4 regions of the Modestobacter sp. KNN46-3 genome follow, and region 4 is predicted to be linked to each of the others. Evidence: riboswitches for the same ligand, from Rfam matches in the RefSeq annotation. Region 4 holds a riboswitch; each other region holds the start of a gene.
What was found. Region 4 has a riboswitch for thiamine pyrophosphate ahead of thiC (phosphomethylpyrimidine synthase ThiC). Riboswitches for the same ligand answer to the same signal wherever they lie in the genome.

Region 1 (3,512 bases), on a different contig from region 4:
CGCCGATGGCGATCACCGGCACCGGCACCGCGGCGGCCACGGCGCCGACCCCGGCGACCCCGATCGGGTCGGGGAGCCCCGTCTTGGTGGTGGTGGCGAAGGCCGGGCCGACGCCCAGGTAGTCCGCCCCCTCGGCCACCAGCTGCCGGGCCAGCTCCGGGTCGCGCGCCGTGCCGCCGAGGAGGTGCCCCGGCCCGGCGACCCGCCGGGCGGCGGCGAGCGGGAGGTCGCCGGCGCCGAGGTGTGTCCCGTCGGCGCCGACGGCGAGGGCGACGTCCACCCGGTCGTTGACCAGGCACGTCGTGCCCGCGGACCGGCAGAGCTCGACCACGGCCCGGGCGAAGTCGTGCAGCACCCGGTCGCTGCAGCCCTTCGCCCGCACCTGCACCACCGGCGCACCGGCGGCCACCGCGGCGGCGATCGCGGCCAGCGCGGCCGGTCCGCCGTCGGCGTCGGTGAGCACGTGCAGCTGGCCCAGCGGGGAGGTCATGCCCGTTGCCGCCCGCGGCGGGCGCCGAGCAGCGCGATCACCGCGGTGAGGGACGCCGCCACGGCCAGGCTGATCAGCGAGGCCGACCAGCCGTTGGCCGGGTCGATGCCCAGGTCGGCCTGCCGCGCGGTCCACCAGGTGGTCCAGCCGGCGCCGACGCCGGAGAAGAAGGTCGGCAGGGTCAGCTGGTAGGCGACGAACCCGGCCAGCCACGGCAGCAGGTACACCAGCCGGGCCGGGGCGGTGTCCGAGGTGTCCCACCGGCCGGGGGCGCTCAGCGCGTAGGCGACCAGGAAGACGCCGATCAGCGGCACGAAAACCGCGCCGATCAGGAAGAGGAACGGCTCGTAGGCGACGATGTCGAAGCTCAGCGCGAGCAGGGTGGCGGTGGCACCGACGCCCAGCGCGAGCAGCCGGCGGTCCAGCCGGGCCACCACGTTCTGCGCCGACACGGCCGTGGAGTAGACGTTCGCGAACGCCTCGTCGAGTTCCACCGTGATGAGCACCAGCACCGCCAACGCCCCCAGCGGCACGGCCAGCAGCGCGTCGATGACGTCCAGCCCGGAGCTGCCGTAGGCCGCCAGCGCCAGCACACCGAGGGTGAACATCGCGACGGTGGCCAGGCCGTAGCCCAGGGCGGCGCTGGTGCCGGCGACCCGGCCGCTGCGCACGTGCCGGGTGTAGTCGGCGGCGAGCGGGAACCAGGAGATCGGCAGGGCGATCACGATGTCGGTCGCCGTCCAGAACGACGCGGCGCCGCCGCCGTCCAGGGCCGCCCGCGGCTCGGACAGCACCTCGACGAACAGGTAGGCGATCGCGGCCAGCGCCGCCCACACCGCGTACCGGGACAGCACCCGGACCACACCCAATGGCCGCAGCGCCATCGCGGTGGCCAGCACGCCGGCGACCAGCACGAACGGCCAGCGTGGCGCGTCCAGCACCCGGGACGCCGCCTCGGCGATGATCACGATCTCGAAGGTGGCCCAGCCGATGCACTGCACCAGGTTCAGCGCGGTCGGCAGGTAGGAGGCCCGCCGGCCGAGGAGGCCGCGCAGCAGCACCATCCCCGGCACCCCCTCGCGGGCACCGGCGGCGGCGGCCAGCCCCAGCAGCGAGGCGCCGATCACCGCGCCGACGACGATCGCGCCGAGCGTGACCGACAGCGGCTGCCCGGGCAGGACGACGTAGACGGCGGCCACCGGCAGCAGCAGGCTGATGCCCAGGTTGCCCCACAGGCCCGCGGACTCGCGGAAGCCCAGCGTGCGGGCCGGCGGCTCGGTCAGGGTCAGTGGTGCGTCCCCGTGGGACGCGCTGGTGTGGACGGTTCCGGACGTGCTCAACACGGGCTCCCTACGCCGGCATTACCCGGTCAGGTTCCAGCGGTCGGCGGCGCGTCAGCCGCCCTCTCAGCCCGGTCCTCCGAGCTCCCGCACATGGCTCGACGCCATGACGGGGCCACCATAACCACCGTGTGCAACGCCACCTCGTAGAGTCCGCGCCGTGCCGGTCGCCGAGCTGCTGCAACGCCATCCCGAGATCTGGCGCGGGGCCACCGCGCACCCGTTCCTGACCGCGGTGCGTGACGGGTCGCTGCCCGCCGGCGCCTTCGACACCTGGCTGGTGCAGGACGCGCGCTTCGTCGCCGACCTGCTGCGCTTCCAGGCCCGGCTGCTGGCCCGCGCACCGCGGCCCGCGCAGGCGGTGCTGGCCGGGGGCCTGGTCGCGCTGGTCGAGGAGCTGGCCTGGTTCGAGGAGCAGGCGGCCGACCGCGGCCTGGTCCTCACCGCCCCCGCGCTGCCCGCCACCACGGCCTACGCCGAGCTGCTGCAGCGGCTGGACGCCGCCGAGGTGCCGGTCGCGCTGACGGCGCTGTGGACCATCGAGCGCACGTACCTCGACGCCTGGACCACCGCGCTGCCCGGGGCCCCGGCCTACCGCGAGTTCGTCGAGCACTGGACCGTGCCGGGCTTCGCCGGTTACGTCGCCGGCCTCGAGGCGGCGGCCGACGCGGTCGGCGGGGGCAGGGACGCGGTCTTCCTCGACGTCGTCGCCGCCGAGGTGGCCTTCTGGGACATGGCAGTCGGGGACGCGTCGGTGCAGTCGGCATGAGCCTCGCCGCCGGGCTCCGGGCCGAGAACGCCGACCTCGCCGCCGTCGCGCTGGCGCACCCGTTCGTGCAGGGCATCGCCGACGGGACCCTGCCGAGCGAGCGGTTCGCCGGCTATGTCGCCCAGGACGCGTTCTTCCTCGAGTCCTTCGCCCGCGCCTACGCGCTCGGCGCCGCGTACAGCCCCGACCGGGCGGCCCTGGACGTCTTCGCCGATCTGCTCGCCGGCGTCCGCGAGGAGCTGCGGCTGCACGAGGGCTACGCGGCGCGCTGGGGCATCGACCTGACCCTGGTCGAGCCGCTGCCGGCCACGCTGGCCTACACCGAGTTCCTGCTCGCCACGGCGGCCCTGGGCGGGGCAGGGCTGACCTGTGCGGCGATGACGCCGTGCATGCGGCTGTACGCCCACCTCGGGCAGTCGCTGGCCGGCCGGCCCGCCACCCCGTACACCGAGTGGGTCACCACCTACGCCGACCCGGCCTTCGAGGAGCTGGCGGCGACGCTGGAAGGGCTGCTGGACGACACGGCGGCCGACACCCCCGCGGTGCGGCGCGCCTACCGCCGGGCCATGGAGCTGGAGATCGGCTTCTTCGACGCCGCGTGGCGCGGTGGTGCGGAGCCCGGCTGATGGCCCTGCTGGCCGCCGAGCAGCTGTCGGTCGGCTACGGCGACGAGCCGGTGTGCGCCCCGGTGACGGTGTCGGTCGTGCCCGGGACGGCGATCGCGCTGGTCGGCCCGAACGGCGCGGGCAAGTCCACCGTGCTGCAGACGATGGTCGGCCTGCTCCCGCCGCTGACCGGGACGGTGCGTTTCGCCGACGGCCCGGTCGACGAGCGGGACGCCGGCTTCCGCCGGGCGGTCGCCGGGGTGCTGGACGACGACGCGTTCTTCCCGTCGCTGACCGGTGCGGAGCAC
Region 2 (3,512 bases), on a different contig from region 4:
CGGTGGTGCCGACCCCGTAGTCGCGGACGAACAGCGGGATCGCCGGGGCGACGATGCCGAAGCCGAGGGCGACGACGAAGGCGACGATCGCCAGGACGCCGACCTCGCGGGGGAGGGGGGCGTCCTTGCTGCGATGTCGCACGAGCGCCGATCCTCACACGCGGCCCGGGACACCGCTGCGGGGCGTCAGGGGGTGAGCACGAGCCGCCCTGCGACGTCCCCCCTGCGCAGCCGGTCCAGCGCCTCGTTCACCTGGGTCAGCGGCAGCGTGCCCGCCACCGGCGGCGCCAGCTGCCCGGCCGCGGCCAGCGCCACCGCCTGCTCCAGCTCGGCCAGCGTGTTGCCCACGCTGGCGATGACCCGCTGCTCGGCGACCACCATCCCCAGCGGGCTCACCGTCAGTGCGTCGGCGCTGTACCCGACCAGCACCAGCCGCCCGCGGCGACCGAGCACCGCCGTCGCCAGCTCGAGGGTCGCCGTCACCCCGGCGAGCTCCACGACGACGTCGGCGCCCTGCCCGCCGGACAGCCGGGCCACGGTGCCGGCGAGTTCGGCGGGGGAGACCGCGGCCACCGCTCCGGCGGACCGGGCAGCCGACCGGCGGGCGTCGTCCCGGCTGACGGCCACGACCACGCCGCCGCGTCGTCGGGCCTCCTGCACCGCGGCCAGCCCGACCCCGCCCGCGCCGAGCACGACGACCACGTCACCGGGCTCGACCGCGGCCTCGGTGAGCGCGTGCACCGCGGTCGTGCCCGCGCAGCACAGCGGTGCGGCAGCCTCGAACGGCAGTTCGTCGGGCAGCCGGACCAGGCAGTGCGCCGGCACCACCAGCTGCTCGGCGAAGGCGCCGTCCGCGGCGAAGGCCAGCACCCCGCGCGGGGTGAGGCACAGGTTCTGCCGACCGCGCAGGCACCAGCGGCAGCTGCCGCAGAAGAGGTAGTAGTAGACGGCGACCCGGTCGCCCTCGGCCCAGCCGGTGACGGCCGACCCGACCGCGTCGACCGTGCCCGCGGCCTCGTGGCCCAGCGTCATCGGCGTCCGGGACGGCGCGTACAGGCCGTCGGTGAAGTGCAGTTCGGTGCCGCAGACCCCGGCCGCGCGCACCCGCACCCGCACCTCGTCGGGGGCGGGTTCGGGCACCGGGACGTCGTCCAGGGCCAGGGGTCGGCCAGGTGCGTGGAAACGGGCAGCGAGCATCGAGCAGCTCCCTCCGCCGGCATGAACCGGATCAGGTGTGGACGGTCGGCGGTGGTCGTCCGCCTTCTCAGCCCGCGCCCGGGCTCCCGTGTGCGCCGCTGAAGCTACCGCAGCGGGGCGACCGGCTCGACCCGGCGCAGGAACGACCGGATCGCCAGGTGGTGGGAGAGCTGCTCGCGGTGCGCCTCGCACGCCGTCCAGGTCTTCTCCCGGTCGGGGGTGTGCACCTTCGGGTTGTTCCACACCAGGACGACGGTCGCCGGCTCCCGGCAGCCCTTCGCCGAACAGATCACGCCGGCGTCCCCGGCCGGCCCTGCGTCCTCGGTCATGGGCCGAGTCTGAGCCGACGCACAGGAAACCGTCAGCAGGGGGTGCGAGGGTCGGTCCGGCCGCACCCCCTGACCCCGGGTGCGGCCACCAGCCCCCGCGGCCGGAAAGGAGGTCGCGGTGGGTGCACCCGGCCCGGGGGGCGGGTAGGGCGAGGTGCATGACCGACACCAAGCCCCTCGCCCTCGTCACCGGCGCCTCCAGCGGGATCGGGTTCGAGCTCGCCAAGCAGTTCGCCCAGCACGGCTTCGACCTGGTGATCGACGCCGAGGACCCGACGATCGACACGGCGGCCGCGAAGCTGCGCGCCGAGGGCGCCGAGGTGACCGCCGTCCAGGCCGACCTGCGCACCCCCGGCGGGATCGAACAGCTGTGGACCCGGGTGCAGGGCCTCGGCCGCCCGCTGGACGCCGCCGCGCTCAACGCCGGTGTCGGCCGTGGCGGTGCGTTCGTCGACACCGACTGGGCCGACGACCTGGAGGTCATGCAGCTCAACGTGGTCTCCACCGCCGCGCTGCTGAAGCTGGTCCTCGTGCAGATGACCGGTCGCAACGCGGGCCGGGTGCTGGTGACCTCCTCGATCGCGGCGACCATGCCCGGCGCGTACCAGCCGGTCTACAACGCCTCGAAGTCCTTCGTCCAGTCGCTGACCGAGGCCGTGCAGCAGGAGCTCAAGGACTCCGCCGTCACGATCACCGCGCTGATGCCCGGCCCCACGGACACCGAGTTCTTCGCCCGGGCCGACCTGGAGGACACCGCCATCGGCCAGGGCCCCAAGGACGACCCGGCGGAGGTCGCCGCGCAGGGCTTCGAGGCGCTGATGGCCGGGGAGGAGAAGGTGCTCGCCGCCTCGCTGAGGACCAAGGTGCAGGGCGCGGCCAACAAGGTGCTCCCCGACTCGCTCAAGAGCTCCGCGCACGAGGCGATGGCGAAGCCGCGCGACTGACCCGCTCCGACGACGCCCCTCCCGGTCCGCGGGCAGGGGCGTCGTCGGCGTCCCGGGCGACGCCGGCTTCCGGTGAGTGGTCGGCTCCGCTGCACCGAGCCGGGGCAGAGCTGGCAGAGTCGGGGCATGGACGACGTCGTCATCTGTTCCCCGGTCCGCACTCCCGTCGGTCGCTTCGGCGGGGTCTTCGCCGGTCTGTCCGCCAACGAGCTCGCCGCCACCGCGCTGCGGGGCCTGGTGGAGCGGACCGGGCTGGGGGAGGGCGAGGTCGACGACGTCATCCTCGGCAACTGCAGCCCCAGCGGTGAGAACCCGGCGATCGGCCGGATCGCCGCCCTGGACGCCGGCCTGGGCGTGCAGGTCCCCGGCCTGCAGATCGACCGGCGCTGCGGATCCGGCCTGCAGGCCGTCATCTACGCCGCGATGCAGGTGGCGGCCGGCGCCGGCAAGGTCGTCGTCGCCGGTGGGGTGGAGTCGATGAGCAACGTCGAGCACTACGCACTGGGGCTGCGCAGCGGGGCCAAGGGCGACGGCGTCATGCTGCACGACCGGCTGGCGCGGGCCCGGGAGACCGCCGGTGGCCTCCACCACCCCGTGCCCGGCGGCATGCTGGAGACCGCGGAGAACGTCCGTCGTGAGTACTCGGTCGACCGACTGGAGCAGGACGCCTGGGCGTTGCGCTCCCAGCAGGCCGCCGGCGCGGCCATCCGCGAGGGGCGGTTCGCCGACGAGATCATCGGCGTCGAGGTGCCCGGGACCCGCAAGACGCCGGCGCGCACGGTCACCGAGGACGAGCACCCCCGCCCGGACACGACGATGGAGGACCTGGCCGGCCTGCGCCCGGTCATGGGCCGGGTCGACCCGGAGGCGACGGTGACGGCCGGCAACGCCTCCGGCCAGAACGACGGCGCCGCCGTCTGCGTGGTGACCACCCGCGCCGAGGCCGACCGCCGTGGCTGGCAGCCCTTCGTGCGGCTGACCGGCTGGGCCGTGGCGGGCGTGCCGCCGGAGACCATGGGCATCGGCCCGGTCCCGGCGACGG
Region 3 (3,512 bases), on a different contig from region 4:
CCAGCCGCGGTTCTCCGGCATCGCCGCCCGCCAGGTCACCGGCCGCACGCACCGCGACCACCAGGTCTCGCCGTGGCGGGTCGCGTTCGCGCAGGACACCGTGGAGGAGGACGTAGCCCGGGTGATGGTCGAGCGGCTGGCCGTCACCGGCTCGACCGCCGGCGGCGACACCGCCGGGCTGCAGCAGATCGCCGAGCTGCTCGACGCGGACTGGCTGCCCACGACCTCGCTGACCGGAGCCGACTAGCGGGGAGCGAGCCGCATCGGCAGGTGCGGGATGCCGTCCTCGACGTAGTCCGGCCCCGAGCGACGGAACCCGAACCGCTCGTACCAGGACTCCAGGTACGCCTGGGCGCCGATGTCGATGGTGCGGCCCTCGCACAGCTCGATGCCGCGAGCGACGAGCTGGGCCGACAGGCCCCGACCCCGGGCGCCCTTCGCCGTCGCGACCCGGCCGATCGCGCGGTCCTCGCCGTTGCTCAGCACCCGGATCGTGGACAGCACCGTGCCGTCGTCCGCCTCGTGCCAGAGGTGCACGGTGGTCGGCTCGGCATCCCGGCCGTCCAGCTCCGGGTACGGGCAGGCCTGCTCCACGACGAAGACGTCGACCCGGAGCCGCAGGATCCCGTAGAGCTCGGCCGGGGTCAGCTCGGCGAAGGCCGCCTCGCGCAGGGCGGGTGCATCGGTCACCGGTGCATCGTCGCAAGCGGTCAGGACGCCGCCCGCCGCAGGTGCTCGCGGTGGGCCAGCAGCGCCCAGACGACGTGCCCGAGGTCCATCCGCTCCCCACCGGCCGGCCAGGCGCCCGGCAGTGCGGCGTCCGGCACCAGGGTCAGCAGCGGCCGCGGCGACGTGGCCTCCCTCGCGGGCAGACCGACGGCGAAGGCCGGGTCGGCCGGACCCCAGACCCGCTGCCCGGCGCGGTCGTGGGCCACGAGCTCCCGCCCCCGGCGGTCCAGCGCCAGGTCCTCGTCGTGCACCAGGCCGTGGTCGACGTCGCAGAGCAGCACCATCGCCGACACGTCGGTGCGACCACCCAACCGCCACGGTGTCAGGTGGTGGGCGTGCAGCCGCTCGATCCGGGTCTCGGTGCAGCCCGGTCGGGCACAGCCGCCGTCCCGGGCCAGCAGCGCCCGCCGCTGCGTCACGGTGGCCAGCCGCCGGCGCCGTCCGAGCGCGAGCGGCTGACCGTTCCGCTCGACGATCACCGTCAGCGCCGCCTCGCAGGCCATCCGCCGCACCTGCGCCGGGGTGAGCGCCGGGCCGCCCTCCAGGTGCGCCCGCCCCGCGGCGGCGTCGTCGGCCAGGACGTCGGCGTCCACGTGCACCACCACCTCCCGGCGCGGCGGGTCGCCCGCCCGTCGCCCGGTGTCGGCGGCGACCTCGGCCAGCTGGGCCAGCGCCCGGCAGCGACGCGCGCTCATCCGTTCCCGCGGGAACGTCTCAGGGTCCGCCGGGCAGTCGGCGGCGGCAGCGGCCCGGGTCGTGGCGGCGCGTTCCCGGCGGGCGTCGCGCTCGGCCAGCGACTCGACCGACGCCAGCAGCGCCGCGCCGGCCTCGCCGTCCATCCGGACCTGCAGCACGAGCATCCCGTCGGCGTCCCAGTGCCACTGGAAGGACCGCTTCTCCGCGACCAGCTCCTCGTCGACGGCGTCCGACCGGCGCCAGGCGCGCACCACCCGCTCCACCTGGGACGCCGTGGCGTGCCGCGCCAGCTCGACCAGCTCGACCTCGGTGCCGGCGTCTGCCACCCGGCTGATCGCCCGCACCTTGGAGTACGACAACCGCCCCGCGGCGAACGCCTCCGCCGTCACCGGCAGCGAGCCCAGCGCCCGGGCGACCCGCACGTGCTCCCGCGCGGCACCCGGGCTCATCCCGCACTGCCAGGCCAGCCAGTGCGCACAGCTCTGCACGCCGACCTCGCCCCAGCCCTCGCGGGCGTCGAACTCCGCGACCAGCCGCAGCCAGGCAGCGGTCGCCGCTGCCAGCCGCACCGCCCCCGACCGGATCTCCCGGGCCAGCTCCTCGACCGACCGCTGACCCGTCAGGTCGAGCTCCGTCACGTCGAACCCAGACACGTCCTGCACCGCCACGACTGCACCCATGCCGCGACGCTGGCACCCGGGTACGACAGAACCGCAGCTCAGCGACCCGTCGGTGGAAGGGCCGCCGGGAGCGGTGTTAGCGTCGGGAGCTGACACGGGGTGTCCCACCGGGGACTGAGAGCACACCCGTCGAACCTGCTCCAGTTGGTACTGGCGAAGGGATGTCACGGCGATGGACGCCATCGATCTGCGCGCCGCCGGCACGGCGCTGCGCGACTCCGCACCCCTGGTGCACTGCCTGACCAACACGGTCGTGCAGACGATCACCGCCAACGCGCTGCTGGCGATCGGCGCTGCACCGGCCATGGTCGACGACCCGGCCGAGGCCGGCGAGTTCGCCGCCGTCGCCTCCGCGGTGCTGGTCAACGTGGGCACGGTGCAGCAGCGCACCGCCGAGGCGATGCGGCTCGCCGCCCGCACCGCCGGCGAGGTGGGCACCCCGTGGGTGCTGGACCCGGTGGCCGTCGGCGGGCTCACCTTCCGCACCGAGCTCGCCGCCGACCTGGTCGAGCTGCGCCCGACCGTCGTCCGGGGCAACGCCTCGGAGGTGCTGGCCCTGGCCGGCGCCGGCAAGGGCGGCCGCGGCGTGGAGAGCACCGACTCCCCGGAGGCCGCGCTGGAGACGGCGCAGGAGCTGGCCCGCCGGACCGGCGGCGTCGTCGCGGTCAGCGGCCCGGTCGACGTCGTCACCGACGGGGAACGGGTCGTCCGGGTGGGCGGCGGGTCGCCGCTGCTCACCCGCACCACCGGCGCCGGCTGCGCGCTCGGCGGCATCGTCGCCGCCTACGCCGCCACCACCGGTGACCCGCTCACCGCCGTGGTCGCCGCCCACGCGCACGTGGCGCTGGCCGCCGAGGCCGCCGCCGGGCTCGCCGCCGGGCCGGGCACGTTCGCCGCGCTGTGGCTGGACGCGCTGGACGCGGTCGACGGCGACGCACTCGCCCGCGCCGACGTCCGCAGCGCATGAGGGCCGGCTTCGACCCGCGGCTCTACCTGGTCACCGACACGCTGCTCTGCGCGCCCCGGTCGGTGCCCGAGGTGGTCGCCGCCGCCGTCTCCGGTGGGGTGACCGCCGTCCAGGTGCGGGACAAGACCGCCGGCCGGCGCGACCTGCTGGCCCTCACCCGCGCGGTGCAGGAGGTGCTCCGGCCGACCCCGCACGTGCGGCTGGTCGTCAACGACGCCGTCGACGTCGCGCTGCTCACCGGGGCCGACGGCGTGCACGTGGGCCAGGACGACCTGCCGGCCACCGACGTCCGGACGCTGCTGGGCCCCGACGTCCTGATCGGCGTCTCCGTCGGCAGCGCGGCCGAGCTGGACGACGTGCTCGCCCTCCCGGCCGGCACCGCCGACCTGGTCGGCCTCAGCCCGGTCTGGTCGACCCCCACCAAGCCGGACGCCGGTGCC
Region 4 (3,512 bases):
CACGGGAGGGGTGCAGTCATGACACGGAGCGTGTCGGGCCCATCGGCCCGGGCGGATCACCCCACGGTGCCGAGCAGCGTCCCCCACGTGGGGGAGGCGAACGGGGCGCGCACAGGGGAGCCGCCGGGCGCGACGATCCGCCACGATCGATCGGTGCCCCCGATGACCTCCTCACGCTCGGCGACCGAGCTCGCCGCCCGGCTGCGGATGGTGCTGGCCGCCGCCCGCCCGGGCTGGCGAGGCCGGGCCCTCTACGCGCTGGCGAGCCTGCCCCTCGGCGCGCTGTACCTGGTGCTGTACGCCGGGCTGGTCGGCTCGGTGGTGGCCGTGGTCTACGGCGTCGGCGTGCTGCTCGTCCTGCTGGTGCTCGCAGTGACCCGCTCCCTGGCCGAGATGGAGCGCCGGCTGGCCCGCAGGCTGCTCGGTGTCGACGTCCCGGCCGGTGAGCGGGTCCGCGACCGGCGCGGCGTCGTCCGCCGGCTGCGGCGGCTGGTCTTCGCGGCCGACACCTGGCGGGCCCTGGGCTGGCTCGGGGCCCGCGTGCTCCTCGGCCTCGCCGCGTCCACCACCCTGCTGTTCGGCGGCGCCGTCTTCGTCGCCCTCGGCTGGGAGATCGAGTGGAACCCGCTCAACGCGCTCCCGCTGCTGGCGCTCATGGTCCTCGACGTCGTCCTCGTCCTGGCCGGGCTCGACCTGCTGGTGCGGTTGTCCGCGTCCGTGGCGCCGCGGCTGCTCGGCACCGCGCCCGAACAGCGGATCGCCGCGCTGCAGCAGAGCACCCGGCGGCTGGCCGACCGGAACAGGCTGGCCCGCGACCTGCACGACACCATCGGTCATGCGCTGACCGCCAGCCTGCTGCAGGCCACCGCCGCCCGCCGCACCCTGACGCCCGTCGGCGAGCGGCCGCTGCAGGCCGACTTCGCGCGCCAGGCGCTGGGGCACATCGAGACGAACACCCGGACCGCGCTCGCGGAGCTCGACCGGGTGCTCACCGTGCTCCGTGCCGAGGACGGCGGCCGTGACCCCGCCCCGTTCGCCGCGCCGTCGCTGGACGACCTCGAGGACCTGCTTGCCGGACTCCGCGACGGCGGCCTGCCCGTCGAGCTCGTGGTGGGCGGCGACGTCGACGACGTGCCCGCCGGTGTCCAGGAGCTGGCCTACCGGGTGGTCCAGGAGGGGACGACGAACGTGCTGCGGCACGCGGGCACCCCGCGGACGGTCGCCGAGGTCGTCCGCAGCGGGGACACCCTCGTCGTCCGCGTGTGCAACGAACCGGTCTCCCAGCACGACGGCCGCCCGGGCCCCGGCGGCGGCCGCGGGTTGGCCGGCCTACGGGAGCGGGCGACCGCCGTCGGCGGCACGCTCACCGCCGGACGGACGCCGGCCGGCGGGTTCGACCTGTGTGTCACCCTGCCGCTGTCGGGTGCGGCGTGACCGCCCTGCGGCTGCTGCTCGTGGACGACGACGTGCTCGTCCGCTCCGGGCTGCGGGTGATCCTGGAGAGCGAGCCCGACCTGGCCGTCGTGGGCGATGCCGGCACCGGCCGGGAGGCGCTGGCCGTCGCGGCCGACACCGATCCGGACGTCGTCCTCATGGACGTCCGGATGCCCGACATGGACGGCATCGCGGCGACCGCGGAGCTGGTCGCCCGTGACCCGCAGCGCCCCCGCGTGCTGGTCCTGACCACGTTCGAGGACGACGACTACCTGTTCCGTTCGCTGCAGGCCGGGGCGAGCGGCTTCGCGCTGAAGCGGTCGGAGCCGGACTCGCTCGTCGACGCCATCCGGGTCGTCGCCCGGGGGACGACCCTGGTGCTCCCGGACCTGACCCGGCGGCTCATCGCCTCGCACGCGCCCTCCCGCGCCCGAGGGCCGGCCGCACTGCCGGAGCTGACCGGCCGCGAGGCCGACGTGCTGCGGCTGGTGGCGGGCGGGCTGTCCAACGCCGAGATCGCCACCGAGCTGTTCCTCAGCCGCGAGACGGTGAAGACGCACGTCAGCAGCGTGCTGCTCAAGCTCCGTGCGCGGGACCGCACTCAGGCGGTCATCGCTGCCTACGAGAGCGGCTTCATGACCGGCTGATCGCCCCCCGTCGTCCGATCCCCGACCGCGCCGGGTCAGGGCTGGGCAGGAGCACCCGCTTGGGCCTAGGGTCCGTGTCGACCCGCGGGAGCCTCGCGTACCGAGGCTGAGAGGGCGGCAGGACCGGCCGCTGACCGTTCGCACCTGATCCGGTTAACACCGGCGTAGGGAGGAACCCCTGATGACGGACGTCCAGCACCGGCCACAGACCGAGGGCACCGAGTTCCCCGGCTCCCGCAAGACCCACCTGCAGGGCAGCCGCCCGGACCTGCGGGTCCCGATGCGCGAGGTGCAGCTGTCCACCGGCGACAGCGTGGTGCTCTACGACACCTCGGGCCCGTACACCGACCCGGCGGTGCACACCGACATCCGGGCCGGGCTGCCCCGGCACCGGGAGGACTGGATCACCGAGCGCGCCGACACGGAGAGCTACGAGGGCCGCGCGGTGCAGCCGGTGGACAACGGGCGCCGCCCGGGTGACACCCGGGACCTGGACAGCGTCTTCGCTGCCGCCCACCGTCCCCGCCGCGGCCTGCCGGGGACGACGGTCACCCAGCTCGCCTACGCCCGCCGCGGCCAGGTCACCCCCGAGATGGAGTTCGTGGCGCTGCGGGAGGGGGTCTCCGTCGAGCACGTCCGCAGCGAGATCGCCCGCGGCCGCGCGGTGCTGCCGGCCAACGTGAACCACCCGGAGTCCGAGCCGATGGCGATCGGCCGCAACCTGCTCGTCAAGATCAACGCCAACATCGGCAACAGTGCGGTCGCCTCCTCCATCGAGGAGGAGGTGGACAAGATGACCTGGGCCACCCGCTGGGGCGCCGACACCGTCATGGACCTCTCGACCGGCCGCAACATCCACACCACCCGGGAGTGGATCATCCGCAACAGCGCCGTCCCGATCGGCACCGTGCCCATCTACCAGGCGCTGGAGAAGGTGAACGGCAAGGCCGAGGACCTGTCCTGGGAGGCCTACCGGGACACGCTCGTGGAGCAGTTCGAACAGGGCGTCGACTACGTCACCGTGCACGCCGGGGTGCTGCTGCGCTACGTCCCGCTGGCGGCGAACCGGAAGACCGGCATCGTGTCCCGCGGCGGCTCGATCATGGCGGCCTGGTGCCTGGCCCACCACCAGGAGAACTTCCTCTACACGCACTTCCGCGAGATGTGCGAACTGATGGCCGCCTACGACGTCACCTTCTCCCTCGGCGACGGCCTCCGCCCCGGGTGCATCGCCGACGCCAACGACGAGGCCCAGTTCAGCGAGCTGCGCACGTTGGGTGAGCTGACCCGGATCGCCTGGGAACACGATGTCCAGGTGATGGTCGAGGGTCCGGGGCACGTGCCGATGAACAAGATCAAGGAGAACATGGACCTCCAGTTGGAGGTCTGCGACGAGGCGCCGTTCTACACCCTGGGCCCGCTGACCACCGA

Region 1: it holds a riboswitch for thiamine pyrophosphate, as region 4 does, so the genes downstream of both, G5C62_RS08030 (cytosine permease) here and thiC (phosphomethylpyrimidine synthase ThiC) in region 4, are expected to answer to the same signal.
Region 2: it holds a riboswitch for thiamine pyrophosphate, as region 4 does, so the genes downstream of both, G5C62_RS05815 (alcohol dehydrogenase catalytic domain-containing protein) here and thiC (phosphomethylpyrimidine synthase ThiC) in region 4, are expected to answer to the same signal.
Region 3: it holds a riboswitch for thiamine pyrophosphate, as region 4 does, so the genes downstream of both, thiM (hydroxyethylthiazole kinase) here and thiC (phosphomethylpyrimidine synthase ThiC) in region 4, are expected to answer to the same signal.

The regions. Positions count from the first base shown of each region.
Region 1 covers NZ_JAAKGN010000024.1:25,028-28,539, forward strand. The annotation lists gene thiE (thiamine phosphate synthase) at 1-490, opposite strand, end outside; gene G5C62_RS08030 (cytosine permease) at 487-1,830, opposite strand; TPP riboswitch at 1,821-1,931, opposite strand; gene G5C62_RS08035 (TenA family transcriptional regulator) at 1,991-2,599, shown strand; gene G5C62_RS08040 (TenA family protein) at 2,596-3,225, shown strand; gene G5C62_RS08045 (ABC transporter ATP-binding protein) at 3,225-3,512, shown strand, end outside.
Region 2 covers NZ_JAAKGN010000014.1:30,693-34,204, forward strand. The annotation lists gene G5C62_RS05810 (MFS transporter) at 1-142, opposite strand, end outside; gene G5C62_RS05815 (alcohol dehydrogenase catalytic domain-containing protein) at 187-1,197, opposite strand; TPP riboswitch at 1,188-1,297, opposite strand; gene G5C62_RS05820 (hypothetical protein) at 1,302-1,526, opposite strand; gene G5C62_RS05825 (SDR family oxidoreductase) at 1,685-2,470, shown strand; gene G5C62_RS05830 (acetyl-CoA C-acetyltransferase) at 2,597-3,512, shown strand, end outside.
Region 3 covers NZ_JAAKGN010000063.1:17,549-21,060, reverse strand. The annotation lists gene G5C62_RS14510 (DEAD/DEAH box helicase family protein) at 1-247, shown strand, start outside; gene G5C62_RS14505 (GNAT family N-acetyltransferase) at 244-690, opposite strand; gene G5C62_RS14500 (HNH endonuclease signature motif containing protein) at 711-2,105, opposite strand; TPP riboswitch at 2,191-2,284, shown strand; gene thiM (hydroxyethylthiazole kinase) at 2,278-3,072, shown strand; gene thiE (thiamine phosphate synthase) at 3,069-3,512, shown strand, end outside.
Region 4 covers NZ_JAAKGN010000001.1:128,405-131,916, reverse strand. The annotation lists gene G5C62_RS00655 (sensor histidine kinase) at 163-1,434, shown strand; gene G5C62_RS00650 (response regulator transcription factor) at 1,431-2,081, shown strand; TPP riboswitch at 2,156-2,269, shown strand; gene thiC (phosphomethylpyrimidine synthase ThiC) at 2,263-3,512, shown strand, end outside.